Regions from separate parts of the Paenibacillus sp. FSL P4-0113 genome, predicted to be linked through region 3. Evidence: riboswitches for the same ligand, from Rfam matches in the RefSeq annotation. Region 3 holds a riboswitch; each other region holds the start of a gene.
The links. Region 3 has a riboswitch for thiamine pyrophosphate ahead of tenA (thiaminase II). Riboswitches for the same ligand answer to the same signal wherever they lie in the genome.
Positions count from the first base shown of each region.

Region 1: it holds a riboswitch for thiamine pyrophosphate, as region 3 does, so the genes downstream of both, MKX46_RS20280 (ECF transporter S component) here and tenA (thiaminase II) in region 3, are expected to answer to the same signal.
Region 2: it holds a riboswitch for thiamine pyrophosphate, as region 3 does, so the genes downstream of both, thiC (phosphomethylpyrimidine synthase ThiC) here and tenA (thiaminase II) in region 3, are expected to answer to the same signal.
Region 4: it holds a riboswitch for thiamine pyrophosphate, as region 3 does, so the genes downstream of both, MKX46_RS03500 (thiamine phosphate synthase) here and tenA (thiaminase II) in region 3, are expected to answer to the same signal.

Region 1 covers NZ_JBBPAZ010000001.1:4,661,676-4,667,462, reverse strand. Annotated here, with positions in the region: gene MKX46_RS20290 (energy-coupling factor transporter transmembrane component T family protein) at 105-896, opposite strand; gene MKX46_RS20285 (ABC transporter ATP-binding protein) at 871-2,322, opposite strand; gene MKX46_RS20280 (ECF transporter S component) at 2,322-2,918, opposite strand; TPP riboswitch at 3,169-3,278, opposite strand; gene MKX46_RS20275 (TatD family hydrolase) at 3,322-4,119, opposite strand; gene MKX46_RS20270 (polynucleotide kinase-phosphatase) at 4,140-5,787, opposite strand, start outside.
Region 2 covers NZ_JBBPAZ010000001.1:4,464,992-4,470,778, forward strand. Annotated here, with positions in the region: gene MKX46_RS19335 (Fe-Mn family superoxide dismutase) at 1-187, opposite strand, end outside; gene MKX46_RS19340 (hypothetical protein) at 192-476, opposite strand; gene MKX46_RS19345 (alpha/beta hydrolase) at 448-1,485, opposite strand; gene MKX46_RS19350 (IclR family transcriptional regulator) at 1,785-2,528, shown strand; TPP riboswitch at 2,684-2,796, shown strand; gene thiC (phosphomethylpyrimidine synthase ThiC) at 2,984-4,828, shown strand; gene MKX46_RS19360 (hypothetical protein) at 4,951-5,103, opposite strand; gene MKX46_RS19365 (YitT family protein) at 5,613-5,787, shown strand, end outside.
Region 3 covers NZ_JBBPAZ010000001.1:2,264,938-2,270,724, forward strand. Annotated here, with positions in the region: gene MKX46_RS09395 (NAD-dependent malic enzyme) at 1-177, shown strand, start outside; gene MKX46_RS09400 (AEC family transporter) at 251-1,204, shown strand; TPP riboswitch at 1,382-1,484, shown strand; gene tenA (thiaminase II) at 1,621-2,310, shown strand; gene thiM (hydroxyethylthiazole kinase) at 2,385-3,227, shown strand; gene thiD (bifunctional hydroxymethylpyrimidine kinase/phosphomethylpyrimidine kinase) at 3,224-4,054, shown strand; gene thiE (thiamine phosphate synthase) at 4,051-4,764, shown strand; gene MKX46_RS09425 (aspartyl-phosphate phosphatase Spo0E family protein) at 4,709-4,876, opposite strand; gene MKX46_RS09430 (transcriptional regulator) at 5,448-5,787, opposite strand, start outside.
Region 4 covers NZ_JBBPAZ010000001.1:937,882-943,668, forward strand. Annotated here, with positions in the region: gene MKX46_RS03480 (ThiF family adenylyltransferase) at 1-66, opposite strand, end outside; gene MKX46_RS03485 (thiazole synthase) at 63-830, opposite strand; gene thiS (sulfur carrier protein ThiS) at 833-1,036, opposite strand; gene thiO (glycine oxidase ThiO) at 1,033-2,181, opposite strand; gene MKX46_RS03500 (thiamine phosphate synthase) at 2,246-2,839, opposite strand; TPP riboswitch at 3,105-3,213, opposite strand; gene MKX46_RS03505 (ABC-F family ATP-binding cassette domain-containing protein) at 3,308-4,861, opposite strand; gene MKX46_RS03510 (hypothetical protein) at 5,046-5,787, opposite strand, start outside.

The sequences.
Region 1 (5,787 bases), 2.4 Mb from region 3:
AAATGTAATAAGCCCGCCAGCCCAGGCGGGTCTGTACGAGCCGTCAATTCCCATTGCATTAATATACCACAGAGCAGAAAACGGGCAAAGCCTTTTGACAACAATTAACGTACATCCCACACCCCTACATAAGGAAAGCAAATCCCAAGTCCCCAAGCCAGCGTAAGCATGACGACAAAATAGAATATGAATACAATATCTATAGCCGAATAGCCGATCGCATAATAATACGTTCGCTTGGTTTCATTGGTAAAACCCTTGGCTTCCATAGCAATAGCAATGCGCTGGGCACGCCGAATACTTTGAGCGAGTAGCGGAATCGCATACCTGCGAAGCGTGGCATACATATTCCATTTGGACACATGCTGATGTAAACCTCGAATACGGTGGGCTTGTCTCAATGCCTGGAATTCCTCCACCATCATAGGCATCAACCGCATGGCTGCCAAAAAGCTGTATGCATACTTCGGAGGGAGCTTCCATTGCTGCATCAGTGAATAAAAAAGGTCCACTGGACGAGTCGTTAAACCAAACAACAAACCTACCGCAGCCATACTCAGCGCACGAAAGCCCAGATGCATGCCTCGGTAAAAGCTTTCCTGCGTCACATGGATCAAGCCCCATGTCCACCAGGTCGTCACCCCTTTGCCGAACATCATCATGCCCGTTGAAGTTGAAATAAACACCAATATAAAGGGAGACCCGTATAGCAGCAGCCTCTTCCATGGATGGCCTGACCAGACAAGCAGCAACAGCATAGCACACGCAACATTAAACATGACATTCGGATCATGAATGACTATAACGACCACAAACAGGATGGAAAACATCACGAGCTTTAGGCCCGGATTCACGCGATGCAGCCATGTTTTATGATGGGGAAAGGACAGGTTCATACTGTAGTTCCCCTTTCTGAATCCGCCATGTATCGGTACAATATCGACGGACAATTTCCGGGTCATGGGTGACCATCACAATGGCCGTGCCTGCCGCTCTCAGCTGCTCCAACATATCCAGCATGACAAAGGTATTACGCGCATCCTGCCCAAAGGTCGGTTCATCGAGCAGCAGCACTTCCGGCTCACGAATCATAGCCGTAGCAATACTCAACCGCCTTTTTTGGCCTAACGAAAGCTGATACGGATGCCGCTCGTCCAGCCGCTCCAGTCCGAACTGTACGAGCATCCGATCGACCCGTTCCCGGCACTGTTCAACAGTATACAAGCTCTTGGGTAACGAATACTCTAGTTCCTTTCGTACGGTATGCGCTACAAATTGCAGCTCGGGATTTTGAAACGCGAACCCGATACGCTCTGCCAGTTGTTCTGTACTGCCTGCCTCAATTCCGCGCACGCTATAACGTCCCTGTGTGCGAAGTAAGCGCATCATGGAGAGCAGTAGCGAGCTTTTGCCAGCCCCGTTTTCACCAACCACGCCAATCCAGTCGCCAGGCTTCACCTGCGCATGCTCCACATAAATCACTGAACTTAAACCGCGGAGGCCGCTAAAATGTTCCAGCTCCAGCACATCAGTCCCCGCACCATTCTGTTGCGTCACTGCTTCACTCCAACGTGGCGAAGACGCTTCATTCCATACTCCCGGATACCACACGCCGTACTCGGACAATGCCTGCCGGTGCACATGAAATACTTCTTGGGCCCTTCCATCTGCAATGATCTCCCCTTGAGCAGAAAGCACCACAATCCGATCCACATCATGGACAATTTCATTAATTTTATGCTCCACAATCACCAGTGTCTGGTCTACCGAAATGTTGCGAATGGTATCCCACACCTGTGTAGTGCCTTCCTCGTCCAACAAAGCCGTGGGCTCATCCAGAAAAAGCACTTCTGGCTCCATAGCCAGCACAGACGCAATCGCCAGCCGCTGCTTCATTCCCTGTGACATGCTGCCAATGGGCATATGTATATCATCCGTCGATAGACCCACCTGTATCAGCAGCTCGCGAATACGGGATCGCATCTGCTCCCGGGGAACCTGATTATTTTCCAACACAAAAGCCAGTTCCTCATCTGCATATGACATACAGAACTGCGTATCAGGATCTTGAAATACAATACCTGAGACACTTGGGATTACAGCAGCATCGCATTTCATAGGCACTTCTATCGTGCGTGGAATCAGACCGCTTAACACTTGGAGCAGTGTTGATTTACCGCATCCACTCGGTCCCAGTAGCAGCAGCTTTTCCCCCTTGCGGACAGACAAAGACATATTGTGAAAAAGCAGCTCTTGCTCACCGGGGAATTTCAACCGTAGCCGGGTGATCGAAGCCACCACATCTTCGGTTGCCCGGCTCATCAATCCAGCCCCTTATAATCTTGTTCCGTTGCAGGCCTCAAACTTCGCGTGACTCCGGTTACCTCCAATGCCTTAGCCAGATAGAACGCGAATACCCCGGCAATCACAATACTGCCAATCATCCGAAATCCAATATACAAAACATAGTTCCAAGTCGATAGCTGATCAATATACCCGTAGCTGAAGTCTAAAATCAGAGAAGTGACAGCCGCCCCAGCCGCAGCTAGCGAAGCAACCCACAGGTTTGCGTTCCGATACAGAAAAGCCGCAAAAAACAGCTCCGCTCCCAAGCCTTGCAGCAGGCCATAGTACAAGGTGGACATACCCCATTCGCTTCCCAAAAAAGCACTGACCGTTGCCGCTGCCACCTCTGCCAAAATCGCAACACCCGGCTTGCGAATGATGAGATAAGCAAACGTACCTGCCATAAACCACATGCCATACATCAGTTGCTCGGCGTGTAGACCCAATGGTTTCATCAAATCATAGGCAGGTCCCCATATTTTGTAGATCAACCCGAACACAACAGCGATCACAATCGTGACCAAAATATCCGTCAGTTTCAACCCTTTGGACGCTCTTACAGCAGTATTCATTATTGCGTGCTCCCCTTTTTCCTTATAGTTGGCCTCTTGGCCATGAAAAAAAGCTTGTCTGGAGCTGAATCTCCAGGCAAGCTTTATGCGCAGTAAAAGGTGAAGCACCATACAAAACATCATTCGTCGATATGCCTTATATAACCAGTAGTCTAAACTACTACACTGATACCCAGCCAAGTCAGGATCAAGGTAAAATGCTAGGACATACATTGAATCTATCGACAACCGCAAAAAAAAGCGGCATTCCTGTATAGTGTTCTTGGTTTCTCTACGCTGGCATTACCCAGATCAGATTTCACGGTCAGTGGCAAGGGCCACCCTCTCAGCCTGACTTTCTCAAGCTCCCGACAATGCTTTTTAATTCACTATAATATATACCACATCTATGGCTTTGACAATCCTATAATCCGAAGAAACGTTTAGCCGTTTCCGTCGTCGCGATTTCGATCTCCATCATGCTTCGACCTGTACATTCGGCTATCGTAGCAGCAATGTGAGCGAGATACATGGGCTCATTACGCCCTTCTTTAGGCTTCACAGGCAAATTACGCGGGGTCAAAAATGGAGCATCCGTTTCAATCATCAGACGGTCCAAGGGAATATCTCTGACCAGTTCACGCAGATGCTTCCCCCGCCGTTCGTCGCAAATCCAGCCGGTGATTCCGATATACAGTCCCATTTCTACATACGTACGCAATTCCTGTTCCGTGCCGGTAAAACAATGCACTACCGCTTTATCGACAAGCCCTTGATACTCCCGAAGCATAGCGACAAAGTCCTCATGTGCATCTCGTTCATGCAGAAATAACGGCATTTTCAGCTCACCCGCCAGTTGGATTTGCTCGCCAAACCATCGGCGCTGCACATCACGTGGCGAAAAATCACGGTTATAGTCCAATCCGCATTCCCCTATGGATACGACCTGCGGCTGACCCGCCAACTGGCGGAGCTGCTGAATCGTGTCTGCACTGCAGTCTTTGGCATCATGGGGATGCACGCCAGCTGTCGCATACAGCTTGCCCGGATAACGCGCTGCATACTGAGAAGCTTCCCGACTGCTGCGGACACTGGTCCCGGTAATAATCAGCGGTGAAATCCCTACAGCCGCGGCTCTCTCTACCACCTGTTCCCGATCTGCATGAAACGAACGATGCATCAAGTTCACACCAATATCAATTAACGGTGTACCCCTTTCCATCTCAATCCCTCCCTCGCAAACTACAATCTTGGATCAATCGGCTCTGATTCCAGAGATAGTGCGGCAAGGACGCATTCATGAATACGATCTACCGTATCCTTGCGGACAAAACGTTCCACGCCTTCCATACCAAGCGCTCCTTCCATCAGGGCATGACGCTCCTTTTTGTTCGTTCGACGCTGCTTCAGACGCTTTAAATTCTCAGGGGCAAGATAATCCATACCGTAAATGATGTGCAAATACTTCCGGCCTCTCACCTTGATTGCAGGCTGAATCATCTTGTCCCGATTTTTCATCAAAAAGCGTTCCGGCTTGATCACAATCCCCTCATGACCATCCTCTGTCATCTCGTTCCACCAACGAATGACCTCTTCCTCGCTTGCTTCGTCCGTGATCACGCGATACTCTGTCTCCATAAACAGGGAAGACAGCCCAGCCAGCTCCCGGTTTTGCTCCATATGCCAAATATGAGAATGGTCGAAAAAAGTCTTTCCGCTGTGTGCCAGCGTATGAAACGGTGCGATACGAATCTCATCCAGACCGTCCACATCCCAGCAATATTTTTGAAAAGCCTCTTGAAACGTCACGGCATTCGCGTACTTCTGTTCCATTTCCTCCAACCAGTCTCCAACCTCTCGGCCCGCAACCTTCGCCTGCTTCAGCTTGTCTACCAGCTTACTGCGATCCAGCAGAGCTGCTTCACCCACATGCGCATACTGTGCAGCAATCAATTCCCGAGCCTTGAGATTCCACGGTACAATTTCCGCATCCAGCAACACAAAATCCGTCTGGTTCCGTTCAAAATATCCGGCAGTCCGTAGATCCACATTCAGCTTTTCCAGCACTTGCTTCCCAAGGCTTTGTTCAAAGAAAGCTCTCCCGCTCCGACTGTAGATCGTGCCCAATGTCGGGTAGCCTACATACTCGACAGCGGCCTGTTCGTTTTTGAATAATAGCAAAATAGCCCGGCTACCCATATGTTTTTTCTCAGCCACCATCGTTTGTACCCCTTGCCCGCGATAATAAGCCAGCGCTTCACGCGGATGCTCCAGATAACCTTCCTCTGCAGACACCGCTGGAGCAGGACTCATGGTCGGTGGAATATACACCAGTTCCTCTATCGGTACTGTCACATGTGACACGGCATCTATAGCGGTTTTGACCGATTCTCCTTGAACGCGCACTTCGCCATACGATTCCGTCAGTACACTGTAACCAGCGATGAGCTTGCGTAAATTCGGCGGGGAAAACCGTTTTCTCTGCCACCGGACAAGTGGGCTATCGGGATCATTCGCATAATTCTCATGTGCCGGAACGCTGACAAATTCCTTTTCCGGAAAACGATAAGCGGTCAGCATACCGCCAAATACCACACCCTGATCAATATTCACCGTCTGATTCACAAGGGTAGGCTGCGGTCTAGGATCATGTCCCCATACTACTATTTCTCCCGATTCATGGTCTACGAACCAATCTTTGCGGATTGGTTTTCCGTCTGCATCCTGTCCTTCCGTATCTCCATAACGGCAATAATCAGAAATACGTGCCGACTGTTTGCCGATAAAATGATCCTTAATCCCCGCATGAGCCACGACCACGTGTCGCAATCCATTCCTGCCAAAAATAAGATGTGAGGGTGCATGTAGCAGAAAATCCCTTAACTCGCTT
Region 2 (5,787 bases), 2.2 Mb from region 3:
ACTCTATGGCGGTGCGTTCCGTCTGTTCGAATACAGTCCGCCAATCATCCAGCAGCCGTACATAAGTAGGCTCCAGTCCCTCGGTAGCGGATTTAATCACTTCCACATGCCAACTTTCCTGCTGCTTCCAATGCCGAATTTCCTCCAGCACACGTAAGGGCAGGAAAGACCCATAAGTACTCAGCATCGTTTTATACCTCCCGTATCCCACTATGGCTATCCGGCGGATCTGGCAGATCTGCCCTGGATGCATACGTACCCAGTATATTCGCGGTCTCATCGGGAATATGTCTATAAACTCCTGCAATTAGGCCATCTCTGTTACGTAGAACAATGAATACCCATGGAAAACGTAAAAGAAGCCCAGCTACGGCACGGTTTAAGTGTCCATAGGCAGGCTTCTTCAAGGCGAACAATAGAATATACAGTTCTTCGAAAAATAATTCTTTACTTCGTAGTCGTTTGTTTGTGGGCATCAGCGATCGTTTTCTTGTCCTCCAGCTCCTGTACACTGCTTAGAAACGTCGATACCCGCCGTAGATATTCACGGGGATGCTCTCTGAAAATAAGCTCATGTATCCCGTTTTTGACAATCCATACACTGGAAAGTGGGTTGGTTTGATTGGCAGCGAGCTTTTCCGCAATAGGATAAGGAGCCTTTTCATCCTGTGTACCATGCACAAACATGATCGGGAACGGATAGTTTTCCTTTTTAACCTCCTGATATGGAATCTGATGCAAGCTGGTGCCGTTCAATACTGGAAACAGCAACTCCAGAATTTCCAAAGACGGATGTCTTGGCAGGTTAATTTGATTGTGAATGTTATGGTACAGCGTATCCGGCTCCAACAGGAAAGTGCTGTCCAAAATCATTGCGTCCACATCCTTGGTTTGCAAGCCCGCCTGAAGAGCGGTTCCTGCCCCCATGGAGAAGCCCCATACGATAATCTCCGACGAGCCGCGTTGCTTCGCAAGCTGGATCGCTCCGAGAAGCTGCTGGGATTCCGCTTTGCCTCCGGTTGCGACTGATTTGCTGTTTTGTGACGCGAATCCATAATCGAACATGACCACATTAAAGTTCAAACTGTGGGCATAATGCGCCAGATCATACATGGGAATCCAGCTTTCTTCGCGGTTAGCTCCATAACCATGGCTGAAAATAATCGTTTTCCGCGATTGATCCGCCGGGATATACCAGCCTTGTACCATGCGGCTACCATCCTTGGCAGGGAAGCTGACTTCCTCATAAGGCATGTTTTTGGCCTGCATCGGATTAGAGTACAGCGGCGCGACGGTAGGATTCGTAAGTACCCATGCGATGTAAGCATGCAAGGCAATAAAACAAAACAACAGAAAAAAAACGACCGACAGCAGCAGAGCAATCACAACGTGCTTGAACCGCAGCAGACGGGGATTAAAGAGTGGGGTGGACGGCTCCTGAACAGCGGTCTGTAGCTGAGAGTTGCGCTGGGATGTAGAAATCATGTAAGAGCCTCCTTATATAAAATTGATCTTCGTTTCATAGAATTTAGGTATAATTCCACTTGAAAATGATAGTGTATATCCGTATAGATACCTATTATCGTATGATGGGGGTTACCCAAAGTCAACGCCTGAACCGGAAAAGTAAAAATGATGCAAAGAATTGTCGATGTTTGTTCTCGTTCTGTAATATGGTTGTCACAAAAACATCGGTTTACAGTAGCCGCGACTATTCTATATAATTTATGTAACCATGTTTCATAGTGTGAAACGAATATGGAGACAAGAGGAGCGGTTCACGAATGGAAGACCGTAAATTAACCGTTCGCGCTGTAGAGCGTGCACTTGATATATTGCTGTGTTTTACCGCAGATTCGGATCTTGGCCTAACGGAGATTGCCTCCAAAATTGGCCTACATAAAAGCACGGTTCATCGGCTGCTGACTACGTTGGAGGATCGTGGCTTTGTCGTTCGGAATGCCGAAACGGAAAAATATCGACTTGGCTTCCGCATTTGGGAGCTATCCACACATTTGTCCCAAAGTGACGAGCCGGCGGTGTTGTTACAGCCTGCAATGGAAGGACTGCGTGACCGTCTGGGCGAAACGGTCAGCTTGTACTTACGGGACGGCAACATGCGTATTCGCATACAAGCCGTGCAGAGCAATCAGGCGATCCGCAGGGTTGCGCCTGTGGGTGCGCGTATGCCGCTGGCTGTAGGAGCCTCCAGTAAGGTGCTGGCTGCCTTTATGCCGCCGCAGGAGCTGGAAGCCCTGCTAAGCGGGAATGAATGGCCGCACTCGGTAGACGCGGAGGTCTATAAAGCCCAGCTGCAGGACATTCGCGAGAAGGGCTATGCGACCAGCTATGAAGAACGGGAGCCAGGGGCCGCTGCTGTGGCCGCACCAATTGTGAACCGGAAGGGACAGGTCACTGCGGCTTTATCTGTATCCGGTCCGGTCAGCCGGCTTGCACCCGAGACGCTACATGACTTTGCTCCGATTTTGATCGAAGCGGCTAAGGAAATGGGGCTTATGCTTCCGTAACAAGAATGAATGCAGTTGAAGCAAGCAGAGTGATTTGATGAGGAGCGTCTTCTTGCTAAATGGAACCTAGAAGGGTTGCCAAAGTCATAAATTTGAAGTAGTCTGATAAGGATGGCGGGATGTCTGTTATGTCCGCCTCATGTGAATAGAAGTATCGCAGTTACTGGGGGAGCCTGTAATGCCGGGCTGAGATGGAATCGTGTAAGATTCCGGACCCTTTGCACCTGATCTGGATCATACCAGCGTAGGGAAGTAATCGGCCATTGAAATGTATACGCAGCTGCTGTCTACGGTGACGCATTGGAATAGGATTATTCCACATGTGCACGGTCTGGATAGCAGCCTCGTTAGATTAGCCGGTTCCCTCGGGAACCGGCTTTTTTGCATAGATCAGCGCCACCCTGGGAATGGTTCCGGATCGGTGTGTCATTTCATCGAAACGGGAGGAATGGACAATGAAGCCGTCAGAAGTAGAAGGAACAAAAGGAACAGAATTGAAATCAGCAGAAGTAAGGTTGGCAGGAACAAGGGAAGTTGAGGTAGAGAGAACAAACGGGAAGCAAGCCAGTGGGGTAACGCCCTTTCCAGGGAGCCGTAAGGTATATATTCAAGGCTCGCGGCCGGACATTGCCGTGCCAGAGCGCGAAATTGCTCTCCATCCTACACATACGCCGCAGGGCACGGAGCATCATGAGCCATTGCGTGTGTACGATACGAGCGGTCCCATGACTGACGAAGCCTATCAGGTCGATATCCGTCAGGGCCTGTCTCCATTACGGCGAGCTTGGGCACTGGAACGGGGCGATGTGGAGGCTTACGAGGGACGCGCCGTCAAACCGGAGGATAATGGACTGAAACCTGGCTCCAAACGGGAGACAGTTGAATTTCCCGGCGTGACCAACCGTCCGCTTCGTGCTTCGCAAGGTCGTACAGTGACGCAAATGCATTATGCACGGCAAGGGATCATTACGCCCGAAATGGAATTTGCGGCGATCCGCGAAGGGGTGGAGCCTGAGTTTGTACGGCAGGAATTGGCGGCTGGACGAGCCATTTTGCCTTCGAATATCAATCACCCGGAAAGTGAGCCGATGGTCATTGGGCGTCATTTTCACGTGAAGATCAATGCGAACATTGGTAATTCTGCGGTTACCTCCTCGATTGAGGAGGAAGTGGAGAAAATGACCTGGGCTGTGCGTTGGGGCTCGGATACAGTTATGGACCTATCCACAGGCCGTAATATCCATACCACACGTGAATGGATCATTCGGAATTCTCCTGTACCGATTGGAACTGTGCCGCTGTATCAGGCACTTGAAAAGGTGAACGGCGAAGCAGAAGCGCTGACGTGGGAGTTGTATCGCGATACGCTGATCGAGCAGGCGGAGCAGGGAGTGGACTATTTTACAATTCATGCGGGTGTATTGCTGCGGTATATACCGATGACGGCGAATAGAATGACGGGAATTGTGTCCCGTGGCGGGTCGATCATGGCAGCCTGGTGCCTTGCGCACCATCAGGAGAATTTTTTGTATACACATTTTGAAGAAATCTGCGAAATTATGAAAGCCTATGATGTGGCCTTTTCTCTCGGGGATGGTCTACGTCCAGGTAGTATCTATGATGCGAATGATGAAGCACAGTTTGCAGAGCTGGAAACGTTGGGCGAGCTAACGCAAATCGCATGGAAGCATGATGTTCAGGTCATGATTGAGGGGCCGGGACATGTCCCTATGCATAAAATCAAAGAGAATGTGGATTTGCAAATGGAGATTTGTAAGGAAGCTCCTTTCTATACCTTGGGACCGCTCACGACGGATATTGCCCCCGGATATGATCATATTACCTCAGCCATCGGGGCGGCGATGATCGGTTGGTTCGGGACGTCCATGCTGTGCTATGTTACGCCTAAGGAGCATTTGGGTCTTCCGAATAAGGATGATGTCCGTGAGGGTGTCATTACCTACAAAATTGCGGCACATGCTGCCGATCTGGCGAAGGGCCATCCACGGGCGCAGCAGCGGGATGATGCTTTGTCCAAGGCACGCTTTGAGTTCCGCTGGCGGGATCAGTTCAATCTGTCGCTTGATCCCGAGCGGGCCTTGTCCTACCATGATGAAACGCTACCAGCAGAGGGAGCCAAGGAAGCACATTTTTGCTCGATGTGCGGCCCCAAATTTTGTAGTATGCGCATCACGCAGGACATTCGCGCCTATGCAGCGGATAAGGGGCTGAGCACCGAAGAAGCAGTGGCCGCTGGGATGCGTGAGAAGGCAGAGCAGTATCGGGATGGCGGTCAGTAAAACGAATGTGTGAGTTTAGGAACGCATGAATCAAAAAAAGCCGTGGTTCTCTACAGTCGATGTAGGAAACTACGGCTTTTTGGCTTATGTAAAGCGAGTCATGCAACCGGATAAACGGCGCCTTATTTTTTACCCATTTTTTCATTCAAAATGTCCTGAAAGCTGAGCTTCTTCTCCGAGCTATCTTCTTTCTTCTGCATACTCACCGCGTTGGCACGTTGGTATTGGTGGTGAAAGGGCATCAGGGTGTGGACGGTTAAGTTCATTGTATTCATGTAGATCATTCCTCCAATTCCATATTGTCAAATTCAGATTGAGTTGCTTAGGACGTCTGTATAGGACTATTTGTATGTACTTGATGTCGCAATGCTATGTAGGTTGCTTGGTTATGTTTCAATCATTATACCCACATTTTTTCAAAGTAAAACGCCTTTGACATAAAACAGGAAGATGGTCATGTGTGTTCAAAATGCCGATTAGGAGGATGGTCGTTTTAGGGGAAAATGTGCCTAGGTCTAAAACAAGGGCTTGAGGCCCGTTTTCTTAGTTTAGTAGTCGGGATTGTGTTTTTTTTGTCGAATAACCTTGTAAAAGGAGGGTTTTGCGGACTCCTCAAGTCAGGATTGAGGCAGTCTGGTGGCGAATTAAAGTGTCAAAGTTGTATTGACTTTATGTTTGGTAGTAGATACCATGAACTGGTTGTCAGCGTATTTTGACAACAAGAGTCAGCCAATCGATCTGGCGATTCATCCTTTGAAATGTTAGAGAGAGGATTAGAGCATATATGAAAAAATGTATTGCAGACATCGCATTTATTATTCTGGGTGCGTTTTTTTTCGCGCTAGCTGTTAATCTGTTTGTGATCCCGAATGAGTTTGGCGAGGGGGGCGTTACAGGGGTCACAATCATCCTGTACTACCTGTTTCAGTGGTCTCCCTCGATCGTTAATCTGGTGATTA
Region 3 (5,787 bases):
CGAAAATTACGTGATGTTTCGTACGCTGTTGCGGTTGCGGTTGCGAAAGCCGCGATTCAGGATCAGGTAGCCCAGGCACACATTTCAAATGTGGAACAAGCTATACGAAATGCAATGTGGAAACCGGAATATACGAAGGTCAAAGCAGTAGAAAGTGTAATTCATCACCCTCACTAATGCCCCGTTTAGGAAGAATATTGCCTTGTTCAGACAGGCAGAATACGTCAGTTCAAGCAAGGAGAATCGATCTATGAGTGTCGGACATATCTTGTATATTTTGGTGCCGATTTTTTTCGTAATTATTTTAGGGTGGTTAGCGGGGCATTACAAAAGCTTTGATGCCTCTTCCTCCAAGGCCCTAAATGCACTGGTTACCAAATTTGCACTGCCTGCGCATCTATTCATTGGTATCACGACAACGGACAGGAAAGCACTCATCGAGCAATGGCCATTCCTGCTGGCTCTGTTCATTGGCATTGTCGGCTTTTTTGCCGTTCTCCTTCTACTGTCCCGCTTTGCGGGGAAGCAGTCAGTGAAGGATGCCGCCATGTTTGCTTTGAACTCAGCACAGCCTACCTTTGCTTTTATGGGTATTCCGGTGCTTGGAGCCATCTACGGTTCCTCTGCTGTCGCCATTCCGATTGCGCTTACGGGAATTGTAGTCAATGCCGTCCTTGACCCGGCGGCTACCATTATAGCTACCGTAGCCAGCCGGAATTCAGGCAAGGAACGGAACGGTCACCTCGGAAGGTTAATCTGGGACTCCATTCTTCATGGCTTAAAAGAACCGCTGGTGCTGGTTCCACTGATTGGTGTAATTTTGACCTTGTTCGGCTTCCATTCACCGGATTTGTTGAACAAATCGTTGAATCAAATCGGAGACATTACGTCCGGAGCCGCTTTATTCGCTGTCGGAGTGACCATTGGCGTACGCAACATTAGTTTTAGTGTAAGTGCCTTTGCCATCGCACTGTTAAAAACAATTGTACAGCCATTATTAATGCTGCTGATCGCCTACCTGTGCGGTCTGTCGTCTGCAGATACTGTGAAGGCAGTTCTGCTCGTCTCCTTCCCGGGTTCAGCAGTCGCTGCGATGATCGCTACGCGTTTTGAAAGCCTGGAATCAGAAACAGCCTCCTCCTTTGTCATCAGTGCTGTCATATCGCTCGTTACACTCCCAGTTCTGATTTCTCTTTTGGTATAAATTCTGATTATTTAGACACTGGAGCCTGCCGCGAACTCCTTTGTGTAGACGGAACTGACCTTCTCCAGCACTTTTTCCCTCGAAAGCGAACTTCTGCTCTGTCACTTGACCTTTGACCAGATAGACGTATGTTTGACATAGCGTATGAACGAATGTACAGTAATAGTCAAAAGAATAGAAGTCCACTAGGGGAGCCACTATGGCTGAGACAAGAACGTATCTTGGACCCTTTGAACCTGATCTAGTTCGCACTAGCGTAGGAAAGTGGAGCCTTTATATATAAGGTTTCAAGCGTTTTTTTGCGCATTGGGCCTATTGTTGAAGCCGCTCCATTTTCCGGGGCGGCTTTTTAGCGTTGTTCCGGAATTGTATCCTTACAGGACTTCTTGCTCTTCAATTTAATGGAGGTGGGGAATTTGAGTTTTACACAAGAACTTCGTCGGAAGGCGGACGGCATTTTTCAAGCGATTTTTGAGCATCCCTTTGTGAGAGGTATTGCTAAAGGAAGTTTGACAAGGGGACAGCTGATTCACTATGTAAAACAGGACTTTGAATATTTGAACGCCTACATGCGGATATACGGTATCGCAATCTCCAAATGCACCAATCGGGAAGACATGGCTGTATTTAATGAACAAATCTCTTTTATTCTCCACAGCGAGGTTCATCCGCATCAAAATTTCTGTGCTGTCGCAGGGGTGACCTATGAAGAGTTGCAGGGATATCCACTCGCTCCGTCGGCCCATCACTATATCCGTCACATGCTGACGGTTGCGCATGAGGGTAGCCTGGGCGAGATCTTGGCTGTGCTGCTGCCATGTATGTGGACGTATGTTGAGATTGGCCGCAGGCTACTGGATGAAGTAAAGCCGGATGAGTCCCATCCGTTCTATGAATGGATGGGCTTCTATGGAGACCAGCTTAATGATACAACACTCAAGTTCCGAGAACGTGTAGATGCTTGGGCGGAAGGCGCAACGGCTGCTGAGCGGGAGCGGATGATTGAGCATTTTATACTGAGCTGCCAGCTGGAATATAAGTTCTGGGACATGGCTTATAAGCAGGAAGAATGGCCGGTCCAGATGCAGGCAGCGGTCTTGGAATAGTCAGCCTGTCAATTCGATGCGTGAAGTACGTTTAATGTCCTGTTGAACCACCAACTATAGAGAGGATAATCATGATGAGTACATGGGAAAAAAGTTATTTAGATCTCCTGACGAAGGTACAAAACAGCAACCCCCTCGTTCACAATATGACCAACGTGGTAGTCACCAACTTTACGGCCAACGGCCTGTATGCATTGGGCGCCTCCCCGGTGATGGCCTATGCACCCGAGGAAGTAGCAGACATGGCAAAAATAGCGGGGGCCGTTGTGTTAAACATCGGTACGCTGAACCGCGAACTGGTGGATGCCATGATCATTGCTGGACAATCAGCAAATGCACACGGTGTTCCAGTCCTGCTAGATCCGGTCGGTGCGGGAGCAACGAGCTTTAGAACCGAATCGGCACTGCGAATCCTGAGTGAAGTCAAAATCTCGTTGGTGCGGGGCAATGCAGCCGAAGTCGCGCATCTTGTTGGAGAAGCGCGTGAGATTAAAGGCGTAGATGCTGGTGACCGTGCTGACAGCGGCAATGTCGATCTGGCAATTCGGGCTGCTCGAACGCTCAATACAATGGTAGTCATCACTGGAAAGGAGGACGTCATCACTGATGGGGCCGAAGTACGAATGATTAGCGGCGGAGACGCGCTGCTCACGAAGGTAACCGGAGCAGGCTGCCTGCTGACCTCTGTGTTAGGTGCCTTTGCAGCTGTTGAACCCAACTTGCTGCTCGCAGGTACAGCAGGCTTGGCATTTTACGGTGCAGCAGCTTCCCGAGCCGCAGCACGTACCGCAGAGCTGGGGCCCGGCAGCTTCCAGATTGCCTTTCTCGACGAGCTCTCCAAACTACATACAGGTTCGCTGGAGGGGCATGTCACGGTCCGTGAAGCCGGAACAACCACAGCAGGTGGTGCGCGATGACAGACGTTCGTGTACCCAGAGCGCTGACGATTGCCGGTTCGGACAGTGGCGGCGGGGCCGGAATTCAGGCCGATCTCAAAACCTTTCAAGAGCTTGGCGTATACGGTATGTCGGCTATTACGGCCGTTACCGTACAGAATACTTTAGGGGTCCACGGCGTATATCCGCTGCCACCGGAAGCAACAGCGGAACAGATCGAAGCTGTAGGATTAGACCTTGGAGTGGATGCCCTGAAGACTGGCATGCTGTTTAATGCGGGTATCATCCGTCTTGTGAGCGAGCAGATCCGAAAGTTCGGCTGGAAAAAGGTCGTCGTCGATCCCGTGATGATTGCCAAGGGAGGCGCTGAGCTGCTGCAACTGGAAGCGGTGCAGGCTTTGAAGGACGACTTGCTCCCCTTGGCCCTGGTCGTTACACCGAATATTCCGGAGGCGGAAGCCCTGACAGGGATCAGCATCCGTACGATGGAGGATCGCCGCGAGGCTGCAAGACATATTAGCAGTATGGGATCAGAATTCGTTGTGATCAAGGGTGGTCACGCTGACGAGGGCGAGAGCAGCGAACAGATTGTTGACCTGCTCTTTGACGGAACCGCCTTTACAGAGCTGTGCGGCAAGCGAGTACGGACTGTTCATACACACGGAACTGGGTGCACCTTCTCGGCAGCGATTACCGCGGAATTAGGGAAAGGGATGTCTGTACCGGAGGCTATCTCGAATGGTAAAGCCTTCATCCAGGCGGCGATTGAGAATACGTTGTCTCTGGGACAGGGACACGGCCCAACCAATCATTGGGCCTACCGACGTCGTCAGGAGATGCTTCTATGAGCGGCAGAATATTGTCAGAGGTGGTGCGCCGCCAGCTACAGATGTACCTGGTGCTTGGAAGCGTGAATTGCCTCGCGGAACCAGGCTGGGTCGTGCAGGAGGCTCTGGCTGGCGGGGCAACCATGGTCCAGTTCCGGGAAAAAGGCCATGGCGCGTTAACGGGTATCCCTATGTTCGAACTTGCGCGCCAGCTACAGGAACTGTGCCGTCATGCTGGTGTCCCCTTCATCATCAATGACGATGTGGAGTTGGCTCTTGAACTCGACGCTGACGGTGTTCACATCGGTCAGGACGATGAATCCGCCGATTCTGTCCGCGAGCGAATCGGAAATCGAATTCTCGGCGTCTCCGCCCATACCATTGAGGAAGCACGTCGAGCCATCCTGCAAGGTGCTGATTATCTTGGCGTCGGGCCAATCTATCCCACCCTCTCGAAGGATGATGCCCATGCTGTACATGGGCCAGCAATTTTATATGAGATGCGTAAAGCGGGAATTGATGTGCCGATTGTTGGAATCGGAGGTATTACAGTGGACCGTGTTGAAGAAGTCGCACGTGCAGGTGCAGATGGTGTGGCGGTGATTTCAGCCGTGACACAGACAAAGCAGGTTAGAGATGCGGTCAAGGAATTAAAGAAAAATATGGTCTCATTTCTCAATGATCCGATCTACATGTTTGATAATGATTCAACAGATCATCCAGCTTTTTAGATTGTTCTATCACTTTGGGATGTGTTAAAAATCCATACTTTTTCTGGACCTGGTACAGTTTCTTCCTAGCTCGTTCGACACAAAGTAAAGTCACACCTTGGTTCATCAGCATGATCCCTCCTATATGTCATATTTTATAACAAAAAGACGTTTTTTGGATTTTTTAATAATGCGCCTAACAAAAAAAGAACATCCCAAAAGTTTGCATAAACAAAGATATCCCTAAATCCACGTTAAAAGGACCTCTGTTCCACTTATAAGTGGAACAGAGGTCCTTTTCATAAAGAAATCCAATGTCTATTAAAGCATACATACCAATTCTGACCTAGAGATTAGCCTTATTTTGTTTAATTTCATTGTCCTTTTTCTCGGAAATAAGTAATCCTAGCAGTGTATATCCTCTGTACAATACTCCAATTAACAGCACTCCACCAGCAATAGAAATCAGAATAACTAGCATGTTAAGTATGAATGGTATTAAATCAAAAGCCAAAATATCATCCCACCCAAAAAATCATTAAATATAAATATTGGTTAATAGCCGCAGTACTCCCCCAACTTGAACTGGTCGGTGGTAATTTCCTTTGTTTCTAGCCGTTTAAGCACCTCCAATTTGTACTTGAGGTGTTATTCTTTGATTTTGGTTATGCGAATGAACAGGCATTGTGAAAATAAACAAGAAGCTAGCTGCGATGACCAGCAGAATCATTTTTTTCAACATTGTCTAACCACACCTTTTCTAATAGTTTGAAATACTCTTCCCTTGTTTCGGGAAGCGCATGTGCTTGAAAATGTGCAAAAAGTCCCGTACAGTTTATAAAATAAGTCTCATTATTTAATATATGGGCTTTTATCAATGCATATATTAAGTGTTTAAAGCCATCGTTGTACATTCCCCGCTTCAAATAGTAATAAGCCAGTTCGTAACCAAACCATGCAAAATAATCCGGCATCACTTGTTGGGTGTACATATCAGTAGATTGTGATAGCAGAGCAAAAGAATTAATCTCCACTTCAAAACGT
Region 4 (5,787 bases), 1.3 Mb from region 3:
TTCCTGTCTGGAATAACGATCACTTGGATGTGTTCCTCCTGCACCGGATTTGTCAGTTACCTTCATGCCTGAACCATACCTTCTGTCGGACTGCTTGCTGAAGCGTAACGCTTTACAGGAATCATGCCCGCCTCAAAACCATATCTTCCAGCACGAACAGCCAGTTTCATGGCCTCGGCCATTTTTACCGGGTCCTTCGCTCCTGATACGGCTGTATTCAACAAAACAGCATCTGCCCCTAACTGCATCGCTATTGCCGCGTCACCGGGTGAGCGAATACCCGCATCGACAATAACCGGAACCTCCGCCTGTTCAATAATTAGACCTAATGAAAACGGATTAAGCAAACCATGTCCTGTACCAATCGGTGAAGCTCCAGGCATAACGGCATGTACCCCAAGCTCTTGTAGCCTCTTTGCTAGAATCACATCGTCCGATATGTAGGGCAGCACGATAAAGCCTTCTTCTAACAGCTTTTCACTAGCTTTCAACGTTTCAAATGGGTCCGGCAGCAGTGTCTTGCTATCCCCAATGACTTCCACCTTAATCATATCGCACAGGCCGGAGGCTTTTGCCAATTTGGCAATACGAATCGCCTCCTCTGCTGTTGTAGCCCCTGCTGTGTTGGGAAGAAGTGTATACCGGCTCAAATCCAGCATATCGAGAAAATGCTGCTTATCCCGTTCCTCCAAGTTCAATCTCCGTACAGCAAACGTCAATATTTCCGTCTCAGCAGCCTCTACGGCTTGGGATTGGATATCTAGATCAGAGAATTTTCCTGTTCCCAACAACAACCTCGAGGTAAAAGATGCTTTTCCAATGGTTAACATAATCAACCGCCTCCCACAAAATGTACAATCTCTAGGCAATCTCCATCTTTCAGTACCGCTTCATCATGATCTTCACGGGTCAATATATGCCGATTCAGCTCCACCACTACGGTTTTCACCTTTACATCAAGCTCATGTAGCAATTGATTCACATGAGTGATTCGATTAGAAAAGGTCAGGCTCTGGCCGTTAATCGTCAGCTTCATAAGCTTTTCTCCTTGAGGAGCTCAGAAGAAAAACTACTTATCCCAAATTCTGCTGCACAAGCCCCATTAAGCATAGCTGCCATCGCACGCCCGGTAGCATCACTCAGCAGGACACCGTTGCGATAATGCCCGACTGCAGCATATACGCCCTCGACCCCAGGAACAATGCCTATAAAAGGATGACCTGATACAGCCTGCGGACGTAAGCCCGCCCAAGCGCGTATAAAAGAAGCTTCACGGACGCGCGGCAGCCAGGCAGAGGCACGTGCCAGCAACCCCTCCAAGCCTCCTACGGTCACCTCTTCGTCATATTGATGTGGAAGGCTCGTTGCCCCAATCCAAAGCTCGTTATTCTGTTTAGGCACGAGGTAAATATCATCAGCATAAATGGTATATTCTAACGGGTGATCCTTCAAGGAGACCGCTACCGCTTCGCCCTTGACCGGATAAAGTGGATATTCAAACCCAACCTGCGCTAGCAATTTCATGCTATCCAAGCCTCCGGCAATAATGACCTGATCGCAGGAAAAAAAGCCACTATCTGTTCGGACACCGCAAACTCGACCATCCTGTATGACCAGTTGCTCTGCCTGTGTACCAGACCATACCGTTGCTCCCAGCACCGCAGCAGCACCTGCATAAGCACGGCAAAGCTGGACAGGAGCCACTTGTGTCTCCTTTGAACGATATATTGCCCCGATCGCTTGTTCATCCAAACCTGGAATTCGTCGGGCCAATTCTTTCGCATCCCACCAGATAGGACAATCACCCTCTCGCGTTTTAGCAGCTTTCCAGCGTTTTTGGCCTTCAGTCTCCGTACGGAAAGGGGTCACAAACCCTTCAGTACGGAATTCCACCGAAATACCTGACAAACGCTCTAGATCACAGACAAGCTCAGGGAATGCATCTCGACTTATGCGAGCAAATCGTGATAGCTCAGAGTCGGTGAACTCTTCACTTTCCGCTGCCAGCATTCCAACCGCTGCTCCTGAGGCTCCCTCACCCGGGATCAATCGTTCCAGCATAATCGTACTTCTTCCCTCCTTGGCCACATGATAAGCAATGGAACTGCCGATGACACCTCCACCTATGACCAAGCATTCAGCGTGTCCAATCACTCTTTCCTCTGTGTGTATCTTTAGCATTTGTTCCGTATCTCCTCTCCATAAACCCTTCTGCTTTCAGCTTGCCTCTACTCTCGTTTTCTCGCTACAGGCTGTGAACTACAAGGTCTGCCATTCGCCTATACTCCATTGCAGCTGCAACGGGCGACTCAGCCTCCCATATACCAGACATCACCGCAATTCCGCTTGCTCCGGCCCTATAAAGCTCCGGGATATGATGCGGTTGTATGCCGCCTAGCGCAATCACCGGAATGTTTGACAGTCTGCAAATATGTTCAAGCTGAGCTAAACCCCGCGGTACAATACCGGGCTTACAATGGGTCTCATATACGTGACCATAAAGTACATAGTCCGCTCCTGCCCGCTCAGCAATTTGCATCTCCTCCAAGGAATGTACAGACACTCCACAGCGTGTACCCTTTGGAAGTAGGCTTTTCACATCCACAACAGGTAATCCATTAGCTGGTAATTGAACGGCTCCGACCAAAGTAAGTAAAGCTACATCCACACGATCATTTACTACAATTTGTTGCAAAGGAACTTCCTGCTCCACCAGGCTGCGAGTCAAAGAAAGCAATGCAGAGGCACCATTCTGTTTTAAACGTGCGTGTACATAATGAACATACGGACAAATCACAGCAGCCACTTGGGCGGCTTGTGCAAAAGTGCCCTTTTCCATCGAAATTGCGTGTAATTCGATTTTGTCTTCACCTCACATTGGACTAAAGGATCTAAGCTTAGCCAGCCACGTCTACCAGCAGGAATGAAAGGGGATTATATGTGAATCGTCTACGGAAGCTCGAACTACTTAAAATGAACGAAACGCAAAAAAACCACTTCCCCAAGGAAGTGGTTTAACGAACGTCCAATAATCGAACGGACCATGATATCCGTATACGTGTATCGTCCCACGCACAAACAAAAATAAAGATGGTGTTGCCTTGTTTGTACGGCGCTCACTTCCCTACGCTGGCATAACCCAGATCAGGTGCAAAGGGTCCGAAATCCATTTATTCCGTCTCAGCCGCATGGGCGGCTCCCCTAGTGTGACTATTTTATTGTATAAGCTAAAGATAGCTTAGCATATTTTTCTAATTCTGCAAACCCCACTTCGTGTGAAATTTGCTGGAACTGGATTTAGCTGATTTTAGTTAACTTTACTTGACCACTCTTCCACATTCCACGTTTTGGTTACCCAATCCTCGTAAAAGTCCGGTTCGTGAGATACAAGCAATACGGTCCCTTTGTATTCCTTCAAGGCACGTTTCAGCTCATCCTTTGCTTTAACATCCAAGTGGTTGGTAGGCTCATCGAACAGTACCCAGTTGCTTTCACGCATTAACAGTTTGCAAAGACGGACTTTAGCCTGTTCTCCACCACTGAGCGCAGATAGCGGACGCGTGATATGCTCATTTTTCAAACCGCAACGCGCCAAATGCGCTCGTACTTCATGCTGGTTCAAATGCGGAAATTCATTCCACACATCGTCAATCGGTGTAATTTTCTCGGCCTTTACTTCCTGCTCAAAATAAGCGGGCTGCAAAAAATCACCTTGATAAGTTTTTCCACTGATTGGCGGAATTTTTCCCAATATGGTTTTGAGCAATGTCGATTTACCGACACCATTGTAGCCGACAATTGCAATCTTTTCGCCACGTTCAATCGTCATGGACATTTTAGGCAAAAGGGCATGTGTATAACCAATCTCAAAATCAATACCCTCAAATACCGTCTTTCCGCTTGCACGTGCCTCTTTGAATTGAAAGGTTGGTTTTGCGGCTTCTTCAGGCTTATCAATACGTTCGATCCGATCAAGCTGCTTTTCACGGCTCTTTGCTCGGCCTGATGTAGAGGCACGCGCTTTATTACGCTGAATAAAATCTTCCTGTTTCTTAATAAAATCCTGTTGCTTCTCATAAGCATCAATATGCTGGGCTTTGTTCAGATCCGCCATTTCGAGAAACTTTTCATAATTAGCTGAATAACGGGTCATCTTGGCAAATTCAAGATGGTAAATAACATTAACGACCTGGTTCATAAATTCAGTATCATGTGAAATAAGAATAAAAGCATAAGGATAATCCTTCAAATAGCGCGTAAGCCATTCAATATGCTCTACATCCAAATAGTTGGTAGGTTCATCCAGCAACAGGACGTTCGGCTTTTCCAACAGCAACTTAGCAAGAAGAACCTTTGTCCGTTGCCCGCCGCTAAGTGCGGATACATCCCGATCCAGTCCTATGGCCGACAGACCTAGTCCATTCGCCATCTCTTCAACCTTTACATCAATGAGGTAAAAATCCCCCATATCCAGTTGCTCCTGAATTTCCCCCATCTGTTCCAGCAACACTTCCAACTCATCAGGAGAAGCATCCCCCATTTTGTCAGTAATCTGCATCATTTCCTTTTCCAATTCCAACAAAGGAAGAAAAGCATCCTTCAATACATCACGTACCGTTTTGCCCGGTGTCAGCTTGGTATGCTGATCCAGATAGCCGTAACGCACACGTGGAGTCCATTCCACTTTACCCTCATCCTTAAGCAATTTTCCAGTGAGAATGTTCATGAGTGTCGATTTACCAACACCGTTAGCTCCTACCAAACCTACACGTTCCCCCGCAAGCAATCGAAAGGAAACATTTTTAAATAATGCGCGGTCCCCAAAGTTGTGGGATACATTTTCTACAGTCAATAAACTCATAAGCTGTTTTTGGCTCCTTATTGTCATCGGCATTGCCGACTGTTCTTATTTCATATGCATTTCGTTTCTCTCAAAGCTTTATTGTAGCACATTCTGCAACCATATCGGAATATTGAAAACAGTGAATTTTAAGGTTTTTTGGTATGGATCTGCCTAAAAAAAGAAAAACCACCCATGAGGGTGATTATTTTAAGCCATTATAACATTTGTACTCAAAGTAACCCGCAGCTGCTGCAGATTTTTCATCCGTGAAACGTTCACTCGCTTTAAAGGGAGCTGGACATGAATCTCTATAAAAATACTTTATTCCAGTATCTGGTTCTATGCCACCGATAATGTCTTGCTTTCTAACGACTCTCCCACCACCAAATCCATAGTTATTGTAATACCTGTCTCCGACCGGAATGCCTTGGATAAACGCGATCAGCCCCACATCATCTACCGTGTTGTACCACTCCTCTTGCGGAATGATCGGTAGCGTGAACGAATAAGTTATGCCGTTACGCGCTGCTTTTTCGTTATGGACATTAATAATTCGCGCCAAGTCCTCTTGAACGCTGCGAACAATGGTGGAACGACGTATTTGCTCAAAAGTTTCTGAATTATTCAGCAAAGATATAGCGGTCTGATCCTGAAGTTCCTTTTGAAAGCCTTCTACCCACCTGTGATTTCGAGTATCGTATGCGTGCACATAATTATCCAAGGTGAACCCCACACTGTTGCCTACTGAATCAACATAGGCATATGGCTTTTTTTCGCTCCATTTGTGGCCAATAGCAGCTTGTCCATGCTCGTCTGTATAGGCTTCTGAGGTGAACGCATAATAACCGTCATAATCCAGAATTACAATAGCCGGTATGTAATCCAATAATGCACGTTGTGCTACTATATCCCCATCAATGCCTACATTAAGAAAAAGGGTGTGC